3 regions of the Micromonospora matsumotoense genome follow, and region 2 is predicted to be linked to each of the others. Evidence: riboswitches for the same ligand, from Rfam matches in the RefSeq annotation. Region 2 holds a riboswitch; each other region holds the start of a gene.
The links. A riboswitch is a leader RNA that binds a small molecule or an ion and turns the genes downstream of it on or off. The one in region 2 is predicted to bind cyclic di-AMP.
Positions count from the first base shown of each region.

Region 1: another riboswitch for cyclic di-AMP. It lies ahead of ACQP1S_RS09900 (C39 family peptidase); the one in region 2 lies ahead of ACQP1S_RS00440 (NlpC/P60 family protein).
Region 3: another riboswitch for cyclic di-AMP. It lies ahead of ACQP1S_RS03115 (coiled-coil domain-containing protein); the one in region 2 lies ahead of ACQP1S_RS00440 (NlpC/P60 family protein).

Region 1 covers NZ_CP192025.1:2,223,592-2,231,549, forward strand. Annotated here, with positions in the region: gene ACQP1S_RS09880 (polysaccharide pyruvyl transferase family protein) at 1-500, opposite strand, end outside; gene ACQP1S_RS09885 (acyltransferase family protein) at 684-1,907, shown strand; gene ACQP1S_RS09890 (hypothetical protein) at 2,030-2,524, shown strand; gene ACQP1S_RS09895 (hypothetical protein) at 2,652-3,410, shown strand; cyclic di-AMP (ydaO/yuaA leader) riboswitch at 3,772-3,915, shown strand; gene ACQP1S_RS09900 (C39 family peptidase) at 4,179-5,045, shown strand; gene ACQP1S_RS09905 (CDP-glycerol glycerophosphotransferase family protein) at 5,271-6,971, opposite strand; gene ACQP1S_RS09910 (bifunctional cytidylyltransferase/SDR family oxidoreductase) at 6,996-7,958, opposite strand, start outside.
Region 2 covers NZ_CP192025.1:88,004-92,994, reverse strand. Annotated here, with positions in the region: tRNA gene ACQP1S_RS00460 (tRNA-Gly) at 1-2, opposite strand, end outside; gene ACQP1S_RS00455 (zinc metalloprotease) at 237-1,271, shown strand; gene ACQP1S_RS00450 (pyridoxamine 5'-phosphate oxidase family protein) at 1,369-1,923, opposite strand; gene dcd (dCTP deaminase) at 2,127-2,705, shown strand; gene ACQP1S_RS00440 (NlpC/P60 family protein) at 2,901-3,944, opposite strand; cyclic di-AMP (ydaO/yuaA leader) riboswitch at 3,957-4,093, opposite strand; gene ACQP1S_RS00435 (C40 family peptidase) at 4,248-4,991, opposite strand, start outside.
Region 3 covers NZ_CP192025.1:635,060-643,017, reverse strand. Annotated here, with positions in the region: gene ACQP1S_RS03130 (DUF305 domain-containing protein) at 1-566, opposite strand, end outside; gene ACQP1S_RS03125 (hypothetical protein) at 636-1,274, opposite strand; gene ACQP1S_RS03120 (YibE/F family protein) at 1,560-2,903, shown strand; cyclic di-AMP (ydaO/yuaA leader) riboswitch at 3,070-3,201, shown strand; gene ACQP1S_RS03115 (coiled-coil domain-containing protein) at 3,205-4,230, shown strand; gene ACQP1S_RS03110 (carbonic anhydrase) at 4,370-5,125, opposite strand; gene ACQP1S_RS03105 (helix-turn-helix transcriptional regulator) at 5,330-5,659, shown strand; gene ACQP1S_RS03100 (hypothetical protein) at 6,057-6,428, shown strand; gene ACQP1S_RS03095 (hypothetical protein) at 6,610-7,407, shown strand; gene ACQP1S_RS03090 (hypothetical protein) at 7,486-7,848, shown strand; gene ACQP1S_RS03085 (TIGR03618 family F420-dependent PPOX class oxidoreductase) at 7,895-7,958, shown strand, end outside.

The DNA.
Region 1 (7,958 bases), 2.1 Mb from region 2:
CAGCCGATCACGTCGACGGCGGAGAAGCCCAGCGTCCTCAGGTACTGCGCGGTGATCTCCCCCCGCACACCGATGCTCGGCCCCCGCTCCAGCGCCGCCCGCACGAACCGGGTGACCACGTCGTCGATCGGACGCAGGTACTCCCGGTCGCCGGTGACATCGGTCTGTACGCCGACCCCGAACACCACCACCGGGATCCGCAGCCGCTCGACCAGCTTCGTCATCAGCTCGATGCGGTGGGCGTAGCTGCGCCGGAAGGCGTTGGCCAGCGGGATGACGTACACGTCGTACTGCTCGTTGATCCGGTCGGCGTCGCGCAGGTCGACCTTGAACTCGGTGGAGGTGATCCGCGCGGTGGAGGTACGCAGCAGCTTGTGCGCGGCGTGGCTGAAGACCAGGTTGCCGTTGTTCTCCCCGATCCAGTTCCCCTCGTACGCCTCCTCGGGACCGCGTACGTCGAAGGGGTCCTTCTTCGCCCGCATCAGGATCCGCTGGTGCACCGCGCTGCTCCGTTCCTCGTTCCCCGGGCGCCTCCGACGGGCCGCACCGATCTGCCCCATGGGCGTGCCGACACCGACGGGTCCCGCGATGTTAGGCCAGTGGGGTGGTTTCGTACACCTTCCGCACATCCGCACCACCCCGGCGCGTCACCGTGGGTGGGTTGTGCCGGTAGGGTGCCCGGCGTGACCAGCGTGCCCACCACCACGTCCCCGGCGTTGAGCCGGCTGCCGTCGCTGACCGGGCTGCGCTGGATCGCCGCCATGCTGGTGTTCGGCTACCACGCCGGCACCATGCGGATCGTCGCCCAGCCGGACGCCAAGGCGGTGGTCGACTGGTTGTTCACCCTCGGCCTGTCCGGGGTGCAGTTCTTCTTCATCCTCAGTGGCTTCGTGCTGGTCTGGTCGGCGCGCGACGGCGACCGGCGGCGGGACTTCTGGCGTCGTCGACTCGCCAAGATCTATCCCAACCACGTGGTCACCTGGGCGGCGGCGCTGCTGGTGATGTGGTGGTTCGCCGACCCGGTGGTGCCCCGTGCCGCGCTGGAGAACCTCTTCCTCGTCCAGGCATGGGACCCCACCCCCGGCTACTTCTACAGCATCAACAACGTGAGCTGGTCGCTCTCCTGCGAGCTGTTCTTCTATCTCTGCCTGCCGCTGGTGCTGCCGGCGATCCGGCGGGCCCACTCCGGCCTGCTCTGGGCCGTGGTGGTGGCGGTGCCGCTGGTGATCCTGGCGCTCTGGCCCGGCCAGCAGTTGCTGCCCGAGGGCACCAACTGGTGGTTCACCCAGGTCTTCCCGCTGGTCCGCTCCACCGAGTTCTGGCTGGGCGTCGCCGCCGCCGAACTGCTGCGCCGTGGCCACTGGCGGGGCCCCGGCCTGCCGCTGGCCAGCCTGCTCTTCGTGGCCGTCTGGGTGGTGGCGCACTGGATCCCGGCGGAGATGTGGGCGGCGCTGCTGTCGGCGGCGTACATCCTGGTCATCCCGGCGGCGGCCCGCGCGGACGTGCAGGGCCGCTGGTCGCCGTGGCGGCACCGCACCCTGATCTGGCTCGGTGAGGTGTCGTTCGCCTTCTATCTGGTGCACGTGCTGGTGATGATGACGGTGCTGCGGCTCACCGGACACTGGGGCGTGGGGCTGCCCGGCTGGTCCGGGCCGCTGGCCGTGCTCGGTTTCCTGGTGGTGAACCTGGCGTTGGCCGCCACCCTGCACCGCTGGGTGGAGAGCCCGATGATGCGCCGCCTCGCCCCCCGCCGCCGTACCCCACCCGTGCCGGCCGCTCCCGGCGACGCTGCTCCCGGCGGCGGGGCCGGTAGCGGCGGTGCCGCGCTGCCGGGGCCGAGGGGGTCGGCAGCGGGGGGACGCGACGGGCGTCCCGTCGAGTACGCGGGACCGCGCGACCCGCACTGACTCTCTCCGCGCGACCTGGGCGGGGTCCTGGTGTCGGCCGGCCGGGTGGGGTCCACGGTGGTCGGCGCGGCGACACGCCCGGCGGTGCTGCCGGTCGGTCACCACGGCGGTAACGTGGACATATGCTTCCGGCCGCACCCACCAGTCCGCTGTGGTGGGTCGCCCGCTGGTGGTCCCGGCTGCTGACCGGCCTCGCCGTCGCGATCGCGTTCGCTGTCGCCAGCCCGGCGCTACCCGGGTCGGCGCTGTTCGACCCGGGGCCGGCGGCAGCCGCCCTGCCGGTCGACGCGTCGCTGTCCTTCCCCGCGGCCGGGGCCCCGGCCGCCCCGACCGGCCGCCCCGCCGGCATCGGCAGCGGTGCGCAGAGGACCGACCCGGCCGGCGCGGTCACCGCAGATCGGGCCGTCGCCGTCGTGCTCGCCGTGCCGGCAGCGGACCGGGCCCTCGCCCTCGCCGTGCCGGCCGCAGACCGGGCAGCCGTCGTGCTCGCCATGCCGACGGCAGACCGGCGCGACGCCGTCGTGCCGGCCAGCGTCGCGCGGAGCGCCCCGCCCCCGGCGGTGCCGGTCGGTCGAACACCCGTCGCCACCGCCCCCCGGGCACCCCCGGCGGACTGACCGCCCCCGCGGGGGCCGACCCACCCGCGACCGCCTCCGCCACGCACCACACCCCCGCACCGCCCGGCCGATGTCCCCGCCGCCGGTACGGCCTCCCCTTCCGCATCCCGCCTGCGAGGTGTCGACCGTGAACACCGTGCTCTCCCAGTTCCTGATCGAGGTCCCGACCGCCACCGTGATCTGGTCCGCGCTGCTCGTCCTGGCGCTGACCGGGATCACCATCCTGGTGGCCCGGCCCGAGCGGGACCAACCGGCCGATGCCATCGCCGCCGCGCCGGCATCCGACGCCCCACCCCCGGTCGCCGACCTGCGCCGCTACGCCGAGGAGGTGGCCGTCGCCGCCTCCGGGGCCGCCCAGACGGCCCGCCGCCACCGCACCGCCTGGCTGGCGGCCCACGACGCCGTGGAACGGGCCTGGCAGGCGTACGACGAGGCGGAGACGCTGGCCCGCCGGTTCGCCGGTGCCGGTGCGCTGCCCAGCCCGCGTACCCCCCGCACCCCCACCGAGTACGCCGGTCGGGAGCGGTGGCTGCACCAGGAGGCCGTGGCGGCGCACTGGCGGGGCGAGTTGTCGGTGGAGCGGCTGCGGGACGTCTTCGCGCACCGCGACGGTTGGGACCCGCGTCGGCACCCGGTCGAGCACGAGGTGATGCTGGCCCGCGCGGTCCGCGAGGACCGGCGTACGGCGTACCGGGCCGCGGCCGGGCGGGAACGGGCGGCGTGGCGGGACGCCGAACTGGCCGCCGAGGCGGCCCGGTCGCTGGCTGCCGAGGCGCACGCGGCGGCGCAACGGTGGCGGCCGACCCGGGTCCCGCTGCCCCGCCCGGCGACGTCCGCCACCCGCCCGGCCCCCGCCACCCGCTGGCGTCCGGCCCGGGTCGGCTGACCCGGCACTTCCGGCCGGCCGGCCGCCGGTTGGCGACGTCGGACCCGGTCAGCGGGTCAGCGGGACTGAATTGTTATCTGAGGGTTGTGGGTGCCGTCACTGCGGGTGGGAACCGGACACCTGGTCACAGTCGGTCACATCGACTGCGCCGATCATCGGTGGTCGGTGCCCGGCCGTCCGGTTGTCGCCTGGACGGGCCCGGGCGCTCCGGCCGTCCCACCCGTGGCGGGTCAGTGCCCGAGTGCCCCGAAATTGACTCGTCCGGCCCATGTTTGCGCAGCTCAACGGGCTTGGCGAGGGGGAAACCGGCCAGTAGTGTCGCTGCGGTCCGGTGCGGTTTCCGATCGCAAGAAGGCGACGCCGCGCCGACCCGCTCAATCGTGCGAGTCACGAACCGGGGACCCACATGCACCACTGGGGTGAATCTCCGGGCCACGGCCCGGGGTAGGGCGATCTTCCCGCCCGAATCCGTCAGCTAACCCGGTCGGCGGCAGCGGAAGGAGTTCCCTCCTCGTGCAGCATGACCCCACCCCTTCGGTAGTCCCTCCACCTCGGTGCCGGGGTGCCGCCGGACCGTCGCGCCTGACGCGCTGACCCGGCTGTCCGCCCCGCTGCCCGATCGCCGTCGGGCGGCCCCCACCGATCCGCCCGGCCCCCCGTCGGACGGTCCCTGCCGAACGAGCGGCTGAACACCCGATCCGCGCGTGGCGTCTGTGCCGCGTGCCGGTCCGGTGTGCCCGGCCGCCTCGCCCCGTGGAGGAACACCCCGTGACGCACCACATGAAGCGACAGCTACGCCGTTTGAGCACCCAGCGCCCGTACCAGATGATCGTCGGCTCGGCGGCGGTTCTCGTCCTGGCCACCGGCGCCGCCGCGCTGGCCGCCGGCGTCGACGACGCCCCGACCGATCAGCGGCGTACCGCCGAGTCCGCCCCCCGCCTCGACGACGTCGCGAGCCGCGCCCAGGCCCGGGTCGCCGCCCCCGCTCCGGCCAGCCCGTCGGCCAGTCCGTCGGCCACCCCCACGGCCACCCCGGCGGCGAGCCCGACGCAGTCGCCCCGCATCACCAGGGCGAAGGTCAGGGCCACCGCCGACCCGGACCTGACCCGCAGGGCGGCCCCGAAGCCGCCGTCGTCCAAGGTCCTGCGCTACGACTACCAGGCCCAGATCACCTACTACTACTGCGGCCCGGCGGCGGTGCGTAACGCGCTCAGCGCGGCCGGCATCGAGCGCGGCCAGGACGACCTCGCCGCCCAGCTCGGCACCACCGAGATGGGCACCAACTCGGCCGAGGACACCACCCGGGTGCTCAACGCCGTGGTGAAGGGTGACCCGTACCGGACCCGGATGTTCGCCGGCACCCCGAGCGACGCGCAGATCGAGCGGCTCCGGGCCGACGTGGTCGCGGCGGTCGCCGACAAGCGGGCCGTGGTCGCGAACGTGGCCGGGGACGTCACCGATCTCGACGGCGGCTGGCACTCCTTCCCCGGCGGCCACTATGTCGCCGCGGTGGGCTACGGGGACAACGGCCGTACCGTGCGGATCGCCGACTCGGCGGACCCGTCGCTGCCGGCGTACTGGGTCAGCGTGACCACCCTGGCGAACTGGATCGCCACCCGGGGCTACTCCGCCTGACCGACCATCCCACCCGCGCCCCGGACCGCCCCGGCACCCGACCATCGGTGCCGGGGCGGTCCGTTCCCGTAGAGGCCACCGACCCCGCCCCGCCAGTGCGCCGGGCGGCGCTCGCCGTGGGCCGATGTAGCGGTGTCAGCGGACTCGGATGCCGCTACATCGGCCCCACTGAGTCGATCAACGCCGGACCCGGGCCCAGCGAACGGGCCGGTGCCCCGGCCGGGGTCAGGCGTGGGGGGAGAGGGTGGCGGTGTCCCGGGTGCCCCGCGGGGTCGGCGGGTTCCCGCCCGGCGTAAGCTCCCGCCGGGCGGCGTCGAGGAAACCCTCGGCGTACGCGTCGGCGGGGAAGTCGCCCAGGTAACGCCGGCGGGTCTGCCAGCGGGCCGCCGCCAGCGGGTCGGTGTCCAGCAGCCCGGTCAGCACCTCGTCCAGGTTGGCCATGTCCCGGCGCAGCACGTAACCCGAGCGGGCCAGCGGGAACCGGGTCAGGAACTCGTCGCCGTCGACACCCAGATCGGTCACCGCGTACGGCTTGCCCGAGTAGAGGTAGTCGGAGATGACCCCGGAGACGTCGGAGACCAGCGCGTCGGAGCGGTTGACGCAGTCGGTCAGGCTCAGCTCGCGGCTGGCCGCCGCGCCCCACAGGTGCTGCCGGCCGGTGCGGGTCCGGTCGGCGGCGAGCAGCTCGGTGAGCCGGGCCAGTTGCCGGGCCGAGGCCGGGTTCTGCCCGGTGTACGGGTGGGCCCGCAGGATCACCGTGGCCCCCCGGTCGAGCAGCCGGCGCAGCATCGGCTCGGCCACCGGCAGCGAGCAGTAGTTGGCGTCGGCGTGGTGGCCGGTCCAGGTGGGGGTGTAGAGCACGGTCGGGGCGGTCAGCGGGCGGACCTCCCGGCGTACCTCGATGGCCTCGACCTGGGGGCGGCCGACCACGACGAACTTCTCGGCGGGGATCTCCACCCCGGCCCGCGCGTACCGCTCGATCGCCGCCGGACCGGCCACGAAGATCTTGTCGAAGATGGCCGAGACCGGGTTGGCGCTGGGGGCCTTGTCGCTGTCGCCGTGGTGCAGTTGCACGTGGGTGAGCTGGGTGAACCGGATGCAGTGGCTGTTCTTCGCCCCGTGGTTGACATAGAACGCCACCCGCAGGCTGGGCACCAATGCCTCGTCCATCGCCTTGAGGGTGGGGCAGTAGACCACCGGTGCGCGGGTGGCGGCGGCGATCGTGGGCAGGAACTCCGGCTCGCGCAGCAGGACCAGGAACGGCCGGCCGAGCCGCTCAAGATAGGGCAGCCACATGGTGACCTGGTATTCCGAGCCGGGCGGGGCGGAGAAATAGAGCAGGAACTCCGGCTGGTGCGCCCGCAGCGCCCGGGCCACCGGGCCGCCCCCGCCCGAGGGCCGGAACCGTCGCCGGGCCAGGTCCAGGCCGACCGCGCCGCAGCCGGCGGCCACCAGTAGGGCGACGGCCAGCGCCAGCACGGCGGGCAGGGCGAACGCGGCGGCCACCGCCACCACGGCCAGCAGCCCCAGCAGTACGCCGCCGAGCCGGGCGGCGACCAGCGGGGTCCACGCCCGCACCGGCAGGTTCGCCGCCCGGATCTCCAGGTTGCCGGCGTCGCGCAGCGGCCCCACCAGCAGCACCAGGCCCAGCAGCACCAGCGCGGTCAGCGCCAGCACCGGGTCGAACCCGTCGTCGAGCCGGCGGGCGTAGCCGACCAGGATGCCGGCGGCCAGCAGGACCGTCTCGGCGACGATGTCGGCGTCGGGGCGGACCCGACGCTCGACGGCAGCCGCGGCCAGCGCGGCCGCCGCCAGGGCCAGGCCCCAACCGGTGGCCCCGGTGAACGCCACCACCAGGAAGGCGACCACGGCCAGGCCGGTGGTCAGGCACCGTGCGATCAGTTTCCTGACCAGGTCACCACGCATGTCGTACCGTCTCCGGGGGTCGGGTCAGCCGGCGTCGACGCCGCTGGGCAGCCGGTCCTGCTCGGCCGCCGTCGGCTGCGCCGGCACCGGGGCCGGCTCGCCGGGGGCCCGCCGGACGTCGATCACCTGACCGGTGAGGTCGGAGATCAGCACGTCGAGCGAGGACTGGGCGACCGCCTCGGCGGCCAGCAGGGTGTGCTCCGGCTCCTCGCCGAACGCCTTGGTGCGCATCGGGGTGGCGGTGCGCTCCGGGTTGATGCAGTTGACCCGGACCCCGTACTCGGCCCACTCGTCGGAGAGCGCCTGGGTCAGGTTGACCAGCGCCGCCTTCGTCGACGAGTAGAGCGCGTACTGGGCCCGGCCCCGGGTGTAGGAGCTGGACGTGTAGAGCAGCAGCTGACCCTTGGTCTGCTGGAGGTACGGCAGGGACTGCCGGGCGGCGATCACCGGGCCGACGAAGTTGACCTGGAGCACCCGGTCCATGGTCTCCTCGTCCATCTCGGCCAGCGCGCCCTTCTCCAGGATGCCGGCGGTGACCACCACGTGGTCGATCCGGCCGGTGGCCTCGAAGGCGGTCTTGAGCGCGGCCTCGACGTCGCCGGTCTGCTCGACGTGGGTGCCGGTGCTGGAGCGGCTGAACGGGAAGACCTGCGCGCCGTAGCCCCGGGCCAGCTCGGCCAGATCGTGACCGATGCCGTAGCTGCCGCCGAAGATGACGATCGTCCGGCCGGCCAGCTCCTCGGTGTAGCTGCGGTGCGACAGCCGGGGCGCCTGGGCGGCGGCGAGCTGGAAGAGCTTGTCGGCGAGGTGCACGTCGACCGGGTGGGTGACCTTGATGTTCTCGTCCGACCCGTCGATCACCTTGATCGGCGTGCCGGGCAGGTAGCGCAGCACCACGCCGCAGTCGTCGGTGGCGGCGAAGTCCGGGTCGCCCTCGGCCCGCCGGTACGCCTCCCGGATGGTGCCCGACCGGAACGCCTGCGGGGT
Region 2 (4,991 bases):
GCAAGCGGGACCACTGTACCTGAGGTGACCATGCCCGCGCACCCTGGCACCCCCGCGCGCCGTCGACCAACACCCGTCACCGACCGACTACGATCTGCTGAAACAAAACGGTCAGATGTTTCACAGAAGCAGCTTGGGGACGTTCTCAAACGTGTCGATCAGTTGTAACGTCACCCCCACGTTCACGACCTCGGCGCGACATACCCCCTGTCGCGCCGCCAGAAAGAGGTGGGCCCATGGGACTACGTCCCAACCTGCTGACCCGGCGTGCCGCCGGTGTCGCATCGACGACCTTCGCGCTGCTGTTGAGCACCGCTGCGGTGGGCGTCGTGCCTGCGGCTTCCGCGTACTCCGCAGCCCCCGGTAACGCCCCCTGCGCGGAGCCGGCCGACGTCCACGCGGACGTCCACTCCGACGCGCGTGTGCGCGGCGGCAGCAAGGCCGCCCAGAAGCGGCACGACCCGAACGAGCTGACCGCCAAGCAGGTCCAGGACCGGGAGGCGGACTTCGCTGCCGCCCTGCGCAATAGCGCCCTGCGGTCGAAGTCCAGCATCCGCACCGGTTCGACCGAGGGCAGGACGGTGGCACTGGCCCCGATCACGGTCCCGGTCGTCGTCCACGTGATCCAGCGGGACAGCACCCGGGCCGGGGGCAACATCCCCGACTCGATGATCAACTCGCAGATCAGCGTGCTGAACCAGGCTTACAGCGGCGCGACCGGTGGTGCGGCCACCGGCTTCACCTTCCAGCTCCAGAAGATCAACCGGGTCACCAACGCCTCCTGGTACCCGATCGTGCAGGGGTCCTCGGCCGAGCGGTCGATGAAGACCTCGCTGCGCACCGGCGGCAAGAACACCCTCAACATGTACCTGGGTGAGCTGAGTGACGACCTGCTCGGCTGGGCGACCTTCCCCAAGCGCACTCTGGACGTGATGGACGGCGTCGTCGCGCTCGGCGAGTCGCTGCCGAACGGCACCGCCACCAACTACAACAAGGGCGACACGGGCACCCACGAGGTCGGCCACTGGCTGAACCTCTACCACACCTTCCAGGGTGGCTGCTCGGGCTCGGGCGACGGCGTCTCCGACACCCCGGCCGAGCGTGAGCCGGCCTTCGAGTGCCCGACCGGCCGGGACACCTGCACCGCGTCCGGCAAGGACCCGATCACCAACTTCATGGACTACACCTACGACTCGTGCATGTACCAGTTCACCGCTGGTCAGGCGAGCCGCATGGTGAACGCCTGGACCGCCTACCGCGCGTCGGCCTGACCGGCGGCACGCACGCCGGCGTCCTGACCGGCACGCCAGCGACATCAGGTGCCGGCTGCGTCCTTCCCGGACGGGGCCGGCACCGTCGTCTGCGGGGTCAGGCGGCGGTACGACGGGTGTCGAACCCGTGTCGGCCACGCCGGGACGGCCGCTGGTCGGGTAGGTCGGCGACACCCGGTCGGCCCGCCGTCGGGTCCAGCCAGACCTGCAGGGCGGGCCGCCCGCCGTCGGGGCGCAGCGGGCCGCCGTGGTCACGGCGGGTCAGCATGGCGACGTCCACGCTGAACTCGAAGAGCCGCCAGTCGACCTGGGGTGCGGCCCGACCGATCGCGGCCACCAGCGCCACCCGGGCCGGATCGGTCACCGGCGCGGCGCGACCGGCCAGGTATGCCTCGTCGTCGCTCTCCTCCGACGGGAACGAGTGGAGCGCGTAGCGGCCGTCACGTTCGAGGTCGCGCCGCTTGGGCGAGTCGACGACGAAGCAGAACAGCCCGCCGTCGGTGACCAGCGGACAGACCGGGTGCACCCGGGGACCGCCGTCGGCGCGGACGGTGGCCAGGTAGCCGAAACCCGGCCCGTACTGCTGGAGAAGAAGGCGGATCCCGTCGGCGAGTCGGGGCTCGTCGGCGGCGAATGCGGACCAGGATGCCATGCGGTCATCCTATCGAACAGGCGTTCTAAAGTCAGTCCGACACGCAGGTGGAAAGGCCCGACATGCGCCCCGGAGCCGCCGCCGACGACGGCCCGCGGGCGGCCCGCGGGCGGCCCGGTAGGCCGGGGCGGCCGACGCGCCGGCGAGGCCGGCGGGGCGGCCCGGTTGGCGGGACCGGCCCACGCCCTCGATAGGGTGTCCCGATGCTGCTCTCCGACCGGGACCTGGTCTCCGAGATCAAGGCGGGCGCGCTGGCGCTGGAGCCGTTCGAGCCGAGCCTGGTGCAGCCGTCCAGCATCGACGTGCGTCTCGACAAGCTGTTCCGGGTCTTCAACAACCACCTCTACACCCACATCGACCCGGCCGTGCAGCAGGACGACCTGACGTCGATGGTCGAGGTGCCGGAGGGTGAGCCGTTCGTGCTGCACCCGGGCGAGTTCGTGCTCGCCTCCACGCTTGAGGTCATCTCGCTCGGTGACCAGCTCGCCGGTCGGTTGGAGGGCAAGTCGAGCCTGGGCCGCCTCGGTCTGCTCACCCACTCGACCGCCGGCTTCATCGACCCGGGCTTCTCCGGCCACGTCACGCTGGAGCTGTCGAACGTGGCCAACCTGCCGATCACCCTGTGGCCGGGCATGAAGATCGGCCAGCTCTGCATCTTCCGGCTCTCCTCGCCGGCCGAGCACCCCTACGGCTCCGCGGTCTACGGGTCGCGCTACCAGGGCCAGCGCGGGCCGACCCAGAGCCGTTCCTGGCAGAACTGGCGCACCTGGCCCACCCGCTGACCACACCCCACCGGGCCGCACCGGGCCGGGCCGCACCGGGCCGGGCCGCACCGGGCCGGGCCGCACCCCGAGGGTGCGGACCACAACCTGGCGGCGCGGGCCGCATCCCAGGGACGGGCGCCGCCGGAGCACAGTCGCACCGGAGCGAGGAACACCGCGTCCGGACCCCCGGATAGGGAGGCCCGGACGCGCGGGTCAGCCGGGTCGGCCGTAGCTGTTGACCGGCCCGTCGTCGACCCGCTTCATCGTGATCGGCTGACCGGACTGGGAGGCGTGCACGACCCAGCCGTCCCCGACGTACATCCCGACGTGGTGCAGGTCGGAGTAGTAGAAGACCAGGTCGCCGGGGCGCAGGTCGGCCCGGCTCACCCGGTCGGTGACCTGGCGCTGCTGCCGGGCGTTGTGCGGTAGCGACACCCCGGCCTTCGACCAGGCGGCCATGGTCAGCCCGGAGCAGTCGAAGTTGTTCGGGCCGGCCGCGCCCCACACGTACAGCTTGCCGATCTGGGCGCAGGCGTACTTGACGGCCGTGCCGGACGGACCACCGGGGTAGCCGGCCGGGCACGGGGCCGGGCGCAGCGACCCTCCGCCGCCGTTGCCGTAGACCTTGAGCCGCAGCTTCTGCAACCGGTCGATCTCGGTGTTGATCTGCTTCTTCTTCGCCGCCAACTGGGCCTCGGTACGGGTCAGTTGGGCGACCATCTCGTCCAACGGCGCCTTGGTCGCGGCGAGTTCGTCGCGCAGCGCCGCGACGGCCCGCACCTCGCGCTGCTGGCGGCTGGCGAACCGGTCCAGCAACCCCAACTGTTCGACCACCTGGCTCGGGTTGTGGCTACCGAGCAGGGCGTTGACGGTGGACATGTTCTCGCCCTTGTACGCCTGGACGGCGAGGCCGCTGACCTGGTTCATCGCCTGGTCCACCCGGCGCTGCAGCGGGGCGATCCGCTTGCCCAGCGCGTCGGCCTGCCGGCGCTTGGCGACCAGGTCGGTCCGGGTGGCGTTGTGCTGCTCGATGATCGGTTCGAGCCTGTTCCAGTCCTGGTCGATCTGTCGTTCGACCTCGGCGACCGAGGGGTCGGCGTGGGCCGCCGTGACGCCACCGGTCAGGGCGACCGCCACGGCGGCCAGGGTGGCGAGGGTGGTGGTGGTGAAGCGGGACCAGCGTGGGCGCGGCACCGCCGTCTCGCGGGCGACCTGGGTCGACCGGCGTGACGGTGGCCGCGGGGCATGGTGTGCCACCGGGCTCCGGGCTCCTTCTTCCTCGACCGCCTACCGGGTTAGCTGACGGGTTCGGGCGGGAAGGGAGCGCCCTACCGCAGTGGTTGCGGATTCACCCCGGCGTACCTGGGTCCCCGGCTCGCCCGGAGGCGACTCGGCGGTGCCGGTCGACGCCACCCCGGGCGGGGCGGACCTGGTGCCGACCGACGATTGACCAGAGTAGAGACGGTCGTTATCGATCCGCAACCCGCCGGGCCGGCACACTCCGGCTCCGGAAAGACGCAACCCCCGGCCCGTCGGGCCGGGGGTTGGTGTCTGCGTTGGTCAGCCCGGTCGGCGGAAGCCGGCCACCGGCATGTGGTTGATGCTGGCCACCTGGACCGGCTTACCAGTCCGCGGCGCGTGCACCATCATGTCGTTGCCCAGGTAGAGGCCGACGTGGTGCAGGTCGCTGAAGAAGAAGACCAGGTCACCGGGGCGGGCCTCGGAGCGCGGGATGGCCTTGCCCTCGTTCCACTGGGCACCGGTGAAGTGGGTCAGCGAGATCCCGGCCGCCTTGTAGGCGAACTGGGTGAGCCCGGAGCAGTCGAACGAGTTGGGCCCGGTGGCACCCCAGACGTACGGGTCACCGACCTGCTGGCAGGCCACCTGGATCGCGGTACGGGCGGCGGAGCTGAGCACCCCGTTGATCGTGGGGCAGCCGTTCACCTTGACGGTGGTCTTCGGCATCGACGCCTGGAGCCGCTTGATCTCGGCGTTGATCTTGGTCTTCTTGGCCGCGAGGTCCTTCTCCTGCTGCACCTCGGCGGCGATCAGGGTGTCGAGCTTCTGCTTCTCGGCGTCGTACTTGCGGCGCACCACGAGCACCGCCTCGACCTCTCTGCGCTGCTCGGCGGCGAGGCGGTCCAGAATGGTCAACTGCGCGGCGAGAGTGCCCGGCGTGCTGGTGGTGAGCAGCGCGCTCAACTCCTGCGACGGCCCGGACTTGTAGTAGCGGGAGGCGAGGTCACCCACCCGCCCCAGGGCCAGTTCACTCTGCAGGGCCAACGGCTCGATCTTCTTCTGGAG
Region 3 (7,958 bases), 550 kb from region 2:
ATCTGCTGGGCCAGGGCCCTGGCCCCGGCGTGCCGGCCGTCCGCCAACTCCTGCCGGGCCATGGTGACGGCACCCTCGTGGTGGGCGACCATCATGGTGAGGAACCGGCGGTCGAAGTCCCGACCGGTCGCGCCCTCCAGCCGGGCCAGGTCGGCGTCGGACATCATGCCCGGCATGCCGTGGTCCGTCCCGGGCAGGTGACCACCCGCCGGGCCGTCGGACGGGACGGGCCGGCCCCACCCGGTGAGCCAGCCGGTCATGGTGGCGATCTCCGGGGCCTGGGCGGCCCGGATCTGCGCGGCCAGCCGGGAGACCTCCGGATCGGCGGCCCGGCTCCCGGCCAGCTCCGACATCCGTACCGCCTGCTGGTGGTGCGGGATCATCATCTGGGCGAACACCACGTCGGCCGGGTCGACGGCGGAAGCGCCGGCCGATGCGGCCCCGGCGGCCGGACGGCCGTGACCGCCGTCGGTGGGGTGGCCACCGCCGCAGGCGGCCAGGGCGACGACGGCGGTGAGAGCGACGCCGGCCAGGGCGGCACGACGCGCGAGGGTACGAGTGGACACGAGCGACCTTTCGGTGGGCGGATACGTACGCGACGGACGGTGGACGCGGCCAAGCCGCACCCGGGGGTCCTATCTGCGCAGTACCGACACCGTGGCGAGCCGGAGCCGGAGCGGGCGGGGTGGCGGGGCACGCGGCTCCCGGGGTCGCGACGGCGGGCGGGCCACCCCGGCCGGCCGGGACCGGACGACGAAGAGCAGCACCAGCACCGTCACGGTGAGCGCGCCGAGCACCGCCAGGCAGACGCTCCACGCGGTGGGTGGTGGGCCGGACGGCCCGGCGGGCAGCGCCACCGCGCACCCGTCCCCGCACCCGAGGTGGAGAGCCGTCACCGCCGCGAGCCGTACCGGACCGGTCAGGTCCGGCCGGTCCGTCACCGGCACGGCGGACGTCTGCCCGGGGCGGTCGGTGGACGTCCGGTCCGGGCCGCCGACCGGGGTGTCGTGCCCGACGGAGGTCCGCTGGGCGCGGTCCGCCGAGGTGCCGTGGCCGGCCGGACGACCGTCGGCACGGTGGCCGCCGGTCAACTCCGCGTGGTGGCCGCCGGCCAGCTCCGCGTGGTGGCCGCCGGTCAACTCCGCGTGGTGGCCGCCGGCCAGCTCCGCGTGGTGGCCGAGAGTGTGCATCGCGGACAGCCCCAGCAGGGTGCCGACGAGCAGCAGCAGCCGCAGCCACCGCCCGGTCGTCGTCGCCGTCCTCGCCCGCCGCACGGCTCCACGCTAGCCGTCCCGGCGGGCCGGGACAGCGGGGTCACCGACATCGGGACGGACCAGGCGCGGCGGTGGGGGTGCCCCCGCAGCGGTGGGCGGGAGACCGCGCGGCGGTGGGCGTGCCCGCGCGGCGGTGGGGCATCGAGCGCCGCCCCCACCAGCACCTGGGCGGCGCGGCGCGACCCGGGTGCTGGCTACCATCGTCCGACGACCCGCCGCCCGCAGATGAACCGGTTGGCCGGCTGACACGTATCCCGTCCCGGATCGTTGGGAGAACTCGCACACATGGGCGCCGACCACACCCGTCCCGCTCCGTCCACCCCACCCCGGGTGCGGCGGATCCTCGTCATGACGGTGGTGCCGCTCATCGTCGTCACGGTGGTCGCCACGCTGCTGCTCTGGCCGGGCGAGACCCCGCGGATCGACCAGGGCGACCAGGTGCCCCGCTACCACGGCACGGTGACCCGGGTGGTGACCGAGCCGTGCCCGCCCGCCCCGCAGACCCCCGACGGCCCGTCGGGGGTGGCCGACGGGCCGTGCGGGACGGTGACGGTCGCCGTCACGCAGGGGCCGGACAACGGTGGGCAGGTCGAGACACCGGTCCCGTCCGGGCCGGGGGCGCCGACGGTCGCGGTCGGCGACGAGGTGGTGCTGGTCGCGTTGGCCGACCCGAGCGACCCGTCGGTGAGCAGCTACCACATCGCCGAGCACCAGCGGGGCATGCCGTTGCTCTGGCTGGTCGCCCTGTTCGCGGCGGCGATCGTGGCGTTCGGCCGGCTGCGCGGGCTGGCCGCCCTGGCGGGTCTCGGCGCCAGCTTCGCCATCCTGCTGACCTTCGTGGTGCCGGGCATCTCCGCCGGGGGCGCGCCGCTGCCGATCGCGATCACCGGCGCCGCGCTGATCATGTTCGTGGTGCTGTACCTGACCCACGGGGTCACCGCGCAGACCTCGGTGGCGGTGCTCGGCACGCTGGGCAGCCTGGTGCTGACCGGCGTCCTGGGCACGCTGGCCACCGCCGCCACCCACCTGACCGGGTACGGCAGCGAGGAGGCCACCACGCTGTCGATGTACCAGCGTGACGTGGACCTGCACGGCCTGCTGCTGGCCGGGATCATCATCGGTTCGCTCGGCGTCCTGGACGATGTCACGGTCACCCAGTCGGCCACCGTCACCGAGCTGGCGCACGCCAATCCGGGGTTGTCCCGGTTGCAGCTCTACCGGGCGGCGACCCGGGTCGGTCGGGCGCACATCGCCTCCACGGTCAACACGATCGTGCTGGCGTACGCGGGGGCCTCGCTGCCGTTGCTGCTCCTGCTGACCGCCGACAGTCGACCGGTGGGCCAGATCCTCACCAGCGAGTTCCTGGCCCAGGAGATCGTCCGCAGCGCGGTGGCGACCCTGGGCCTGGTGGCGGCGGTGCCGCTGACCACCGGGTTGGCCGCACTGGTCACCACCGCCGGGCGCGGTCCCGCCGACGCCGACGCCACCGGGCCGACGCCCACCCCACGGCCCGCCCCCGACCGCGCCGAGGCGCTGGAGGCGCTGAGCGCGCCCCGGCACGGCGAACCGTCCACCCCGGCCCCCGCACGGTGGCCAGACCCGGAAAGGAGCACGGACCCCGCATGGTGACACTGCGCTGCGTGACCGGAGGCGAGGTCGCGATTGTCGGCCGCATCACTGGTCACCCGTTGTTATCGGAAAAATACGCATTTTGCCGGGTTGTGACCGTAGATCCCCGGTACGACTCTCGGGTAACCTCGCTGCCGGTCACCGCCGAAGGCGCCCACCGGAGCCAGCGGTACCACCGCCCAATCGCCGTACGGCGAGCCGGGGAACCGAGCACCTGGGGTGAATCCGCGCCAGCGGTAGGGGCCACTTCCGTCCCGAACCCGTCAGCTAACCCGGTCGGCGGTCGACGGAAGGGACAACTGTGACGGCACCCCTACGCCACTGGTGGACTCCGGTGGTGGCCGTACTCGCCGCCCTGGCGATCGTCGCCGGGCCGGCCGCCGCCCCCGCGGCGGCCGCACCCACCCCGCCCACCCCCTCGGGGCACGAGGAGGACGACGAGCCGAAGCTGCTCACCGACGTCATCGAGGCGACCAACCGGGAGTACTCGGCGGCGAAGAGCCGGCTGGAGAAGTCCAAGAAGCGCCAACTCGAGTACGCCATCGAGGTGGAGAAGGCGGAGCAGGAGTTGGCGGCGCTGGCCCCGCAGGTCACCGAGATCGCCGCCCAGTCGTACCGGACGGGTCGGGTCGGCGCGGTCGCCGCACTGCTGGAGAGCGACGCCCCGGACACCTTCGTCCGGCGGGCCGCCGCCCTGGACGAGCTGAACATGGTCAACGCCGGCAAGCTGGCCGAGGTCAACAAGGTCAAGGCGCGGGCCGAACAGGCCAAGCTCGCCGTCGACACCGAGGTCCGTGAGCAGCAGAAGCAGACCAACCTGATGGCCAAGAAGAAGACCGAGGCCGACAAGGCGCTGGCCCTGGTCGGCGGGCGGGGCTTCACCGGTGGCCTGGTCGACGCGACGTCCCCGGTGGCCCGCATCGCCCCGGGCCAGACCGCCGACGGCGAATGGCGCGGCGAGTCGTGCAGCGAGAACGACCCCACCACGTCCGGCTGCGTCACACCGCGCACGCTGCACATGTACAAGGAGGTCAAGCGGGCCGGCTTCAGCCGGTTCGTCGGCTGCTACCGCCCCGGCGGGCCGTGGGAGCACCCCAAGGGCAAGGCGTGCGACTGGTCGTTGCAGAAGAGCGGCTTCAGCCCGTGGCACAACAACGACACCCGGATGTACGGCAACAACCTGGCCGCGTTCCTGATCCGCAACGCGGACCGGTTGGGCATCTACTACGTGATCTGGAACCGGCAGATCTGGTTCCCGGCCAACGGCTGGAGTTCGTACTCCGGACCGTCCAACCACACCGACCACGTCCACGTGTCGTTGCTGTAGCCGGACATGATCGACACGGTGGCGTCGCTGATGCGGTATCCGAGACCCCTGAACACCGCATCATCGCCACCGGCGAGTTGATCGCGCACCACGCGAAGGCCGCCCGGTCCAGCCGGGCGGCCTTCGTCGTGACCAGGTCTCAGCCGGCGACGGTCGCCGGCTCGCCGGTCGCCGGGACAGCGGACCCGACCGGCCCGGCGTCGACGCCCGCCAGCGCCCCAACGGCACCGGCCGTCGGCCCGGCAGGCCCGGACACCGCGGCGGTGAGCGTGGGCGCCTCGGCTGCCGGAGCGTGGGCCGGGGCCACCTGGCGGACCTCACCGGCGGCGAGCCGGTAGGACATCCCGACCACCGCACACCGCCCGGCGGCCACCTCGGCGGCGATCACCGGGGAGTTGCCGAGCAGCACCTCGACGGTCTGCGCGATGTGGATGTCGACGATCCCGTCGATGTCGTGCACCCCCTCCTGGGCCGCCCGGCGCAGGCTGGGCCCGACGGCGGCGACCACCGAGTAGAGGTGCCCCGGGGGCTGGGTGCCGGTGCGGGCGGCGTCCCGGGCGGCCTGTACCGCCCCGCAGGAGTCGTGCCCGAGGACCACCACCAGCGGGGTGCCGAGGATCGTCACCGCGTACTCGACGCTGCCGAGCACCTCCGGCCCGGCGGTGTGCCCGGCCGTCCGGACCACGAAGAGATCACCCAGACCCCGGTCAAAGATGATCTCGGCGGCGAGCCGGGAGTCGGAGCAGCCGACGATCACGGCGAAGGGATGCTGGCCGTCGGCGACGGCGGCCCGGTGGCCGGCGCCCTGATTGGGGTGGCGGGGCTCCCCGGCGACGAAACGCCGGTTGCCGGCAGACAGCTCGGCCAGCGCCTGGGTCGGAGTGATCGGGGCCATTGCCTCACCTCGGTCCGGAATCGCACCTGGTCACGCCGGCCGGCGGCGACGACGGCCGTGTTCCCACGGTCACACGCAGCGAAAGGTACGTCAAGATTTCGTGATACACGTTTCAGGCTTCGGTCGGAACGATGTCGACGGCGGGTCGAGACCGACGGCCAGACCCGACGGCCGACGACGGGCCTCCCGGGGACGCGCCATACGATGACCGTCATGGCGACGACAGGCGGCACCGGGAGCACCCGGAACTGGACGTTCCTCACCAACCACGGTCACGTGCTGCTCGCCATCGCCCGCAACCCCACCGCCCGGCTGCGGGACGTCGCCGAGGAGGTCGGGGTGACCGAACGGGCCGCCCAGGCGATCGTCGCGGACCTGGAGACCGGCGGCTACCTGCGGCGTACCCGGGTCGGTCGGCGCAACGAGTACACCATCAACCCGAGCGGCCACTTCCGGCATCCCGCCGAGGCCGACCGCCACGTCGGTGACCTGCTCGCCCTCTTCACCCCGGACCACGCCGACCACGACGCCTGAGCCGACGGCCCGCCCCGCCCCGGACGGGTCTGGACGGGCCGTCGGGTGTAGACGGGGACGGGCCGTCGGTTGCCCGACCGCTCACCGGCCACCGCGCGAGACAGCACCGCCGCGCGAGACAGCGGCCCGGCCGCAGCGACCTGACGACGCACTCCCATGGCGTCTCCTCCGGTCGGTCGGTTCCGGCGCGGCAGGGCGTCGCGCCGTCGGCGAAGTGCCCCGACCGGTCGGCGGGAAACTGACGGCATTCTCATCCCCGTCGATGCATCCAGGAGCAGGTCAGCGGGCGCATCCCGGAGGGGAACGGTCCGTCCACAGGGCACACCGTGGCCCGGGTCACTGGTCCGGTCGGGTCACCGACGCTGCGCGGACGGTCGACGGGGGATAGGTTGGACGGGTGATCCGCGTAGCTTCCACCCCGCCCGTCTGGGTGTCGAGGCTGCGCGACCTGACCCGGCTGGCGGTCACCGCGCTGGTGCTCACCGTCGGCCTCGGCGGGCTGTTCGCCGCCGCCGGTGGCCCGGCCGCCGCCGCCCGACCGCCCGTGGTGACCTCCCGGGTGGCGACGCTACCGGCCGACACCCGGCCCGGGGACGACGGGCTCGTCGACACCCGCGCCGGGCACGAGCGGCTCACCGAGGAGCACGCCCGGCCGCTGCCCGCCGGCTCCGCCCACGAGCCCACGGTACGGCCCGCCGCGCGGGTCGACGTGGCGACGCCAGACCCGGCCCGGGACGCCACCGGCCGGCGCGGCCCGCCCCGGGGCTGAGCGGCGCGGCACCACTCGGTGCCCGGCCGGCCGTCGCCGTCCGTCCACTCCCGACCGCGACCCGGCCCGAAGCGAGCCGGTCCGATCCGGACCGGTCCTCTCCGGACCCGCCGCCCACAGCTCCCGCCCCCTGCCGGGCTCCCGTCCGTCCACATCGTTGTTCCACCGTGAGGTGCTGGTGATGCAGACCGTCTTCTCCGCCGTCCTGCCCGACGTCCCCGCCGCCGCCGTCATCTGGCTGATCCTGCTCGCCGTCGCGGCCGTCGCCGTCGCGGCCCTGGTGGTCCGTCCCGGCCGGCTGCGGCTGGCGGTGGCCGGCCGGTTCCGGGAGGCCGCCCTGCCGACCGACCCGGACCGCGCCGAGCAGGACCGGGAGCACACCCGGTACGCCGGGGAGGTCGCCGTGGCGGCCGACCGGGCGGGCGCCACCGCCGGCCGGCTGCGCGCCGAGTGGCTGGCCGCCCAGGACGAGGTCGAGTCGGCCTGGACGACCCTGGAGTCGGCCGAGGCGCACCTGCGCCGGCTCGTCGCCGCCGCGGCCATGCCGCTGCCGCACACCGGCCAGACCCCGGCCGAGTACGCCGACCGGGAGCGTTGGCTGCACCGGGCCGCCGTGGACGCGCACCGCCGGGGCGACCTGTCGGACGCGCAGCTCGACGACGTCTTCGCGCACCGCGCCGGTTGGGACCCGCGCCGGCACCCGGTGGAGCAGGAACTGGTGCTGCGCCGCGCGACGCGGGACCACCTGGCGGCCCGGCACCGGGCGGCGGTAGCGCGGGAGCAGGCGGCCTGGCGGGCCGCCGACATGGCCGGTGCGGCGGCGCGCAGCCTGCGGGACGAGGCGTTCGCCGCGCGGGACCGCCGACCGGAGCGGGCCGAGTCGGTGCTGCCGATGCCGGAGAGCCCGCGCCCGTCGACGGAAGCCACCCGGGAGAACACCGTCGTGGCACGCGGCCGGGCCGCCGTCGCCGCCTACTGACCCGACCACCACCGCTCGACCCGCCGGGTCGGCGACGCAGACCGGCGCGGCGGGCGGGGCTGGGTTAGCGTTGCGGACATGTCCCGGGAGATGTGGGCGCTCGTGGTCGTCGGCGGCATCCTGGCGCTGGCGACGTTGGTCGGCGCGGTCCTGCTGGCGGTACGGGTGATCCGTACCCGACGGCTGCTCGGCTCGCTCGGCGTCGGCGGCAAGGTGGCCTTCTACGGCGCGCTGATCTACACGGTCCTTCCGGTCGACGTGCTGCCCGACCCGATCTACCTGGACGACATGGGTGTGCTGGCCGGGGCACTGATCTACCTGGGTCGCCTGGCCCACCGCCGCCGGGCCGCCGATCGGCCGCCGCCCGGCCCCGCGGGGACGCTGCCCGACGGCTCGGGCACCGCGCCCGGCCAGGGCCAGTCCCGCCAGATCGTGTCATGATCAGGGCTGAGCCGGGGCGATGCCGGCCACGGGACGGGGAACGGACATGGCCGGCAGGCATCGGTTGGGCCCGTACGACGAGCGTGTCCTCGCCTTCTGCCGGGAGCGGC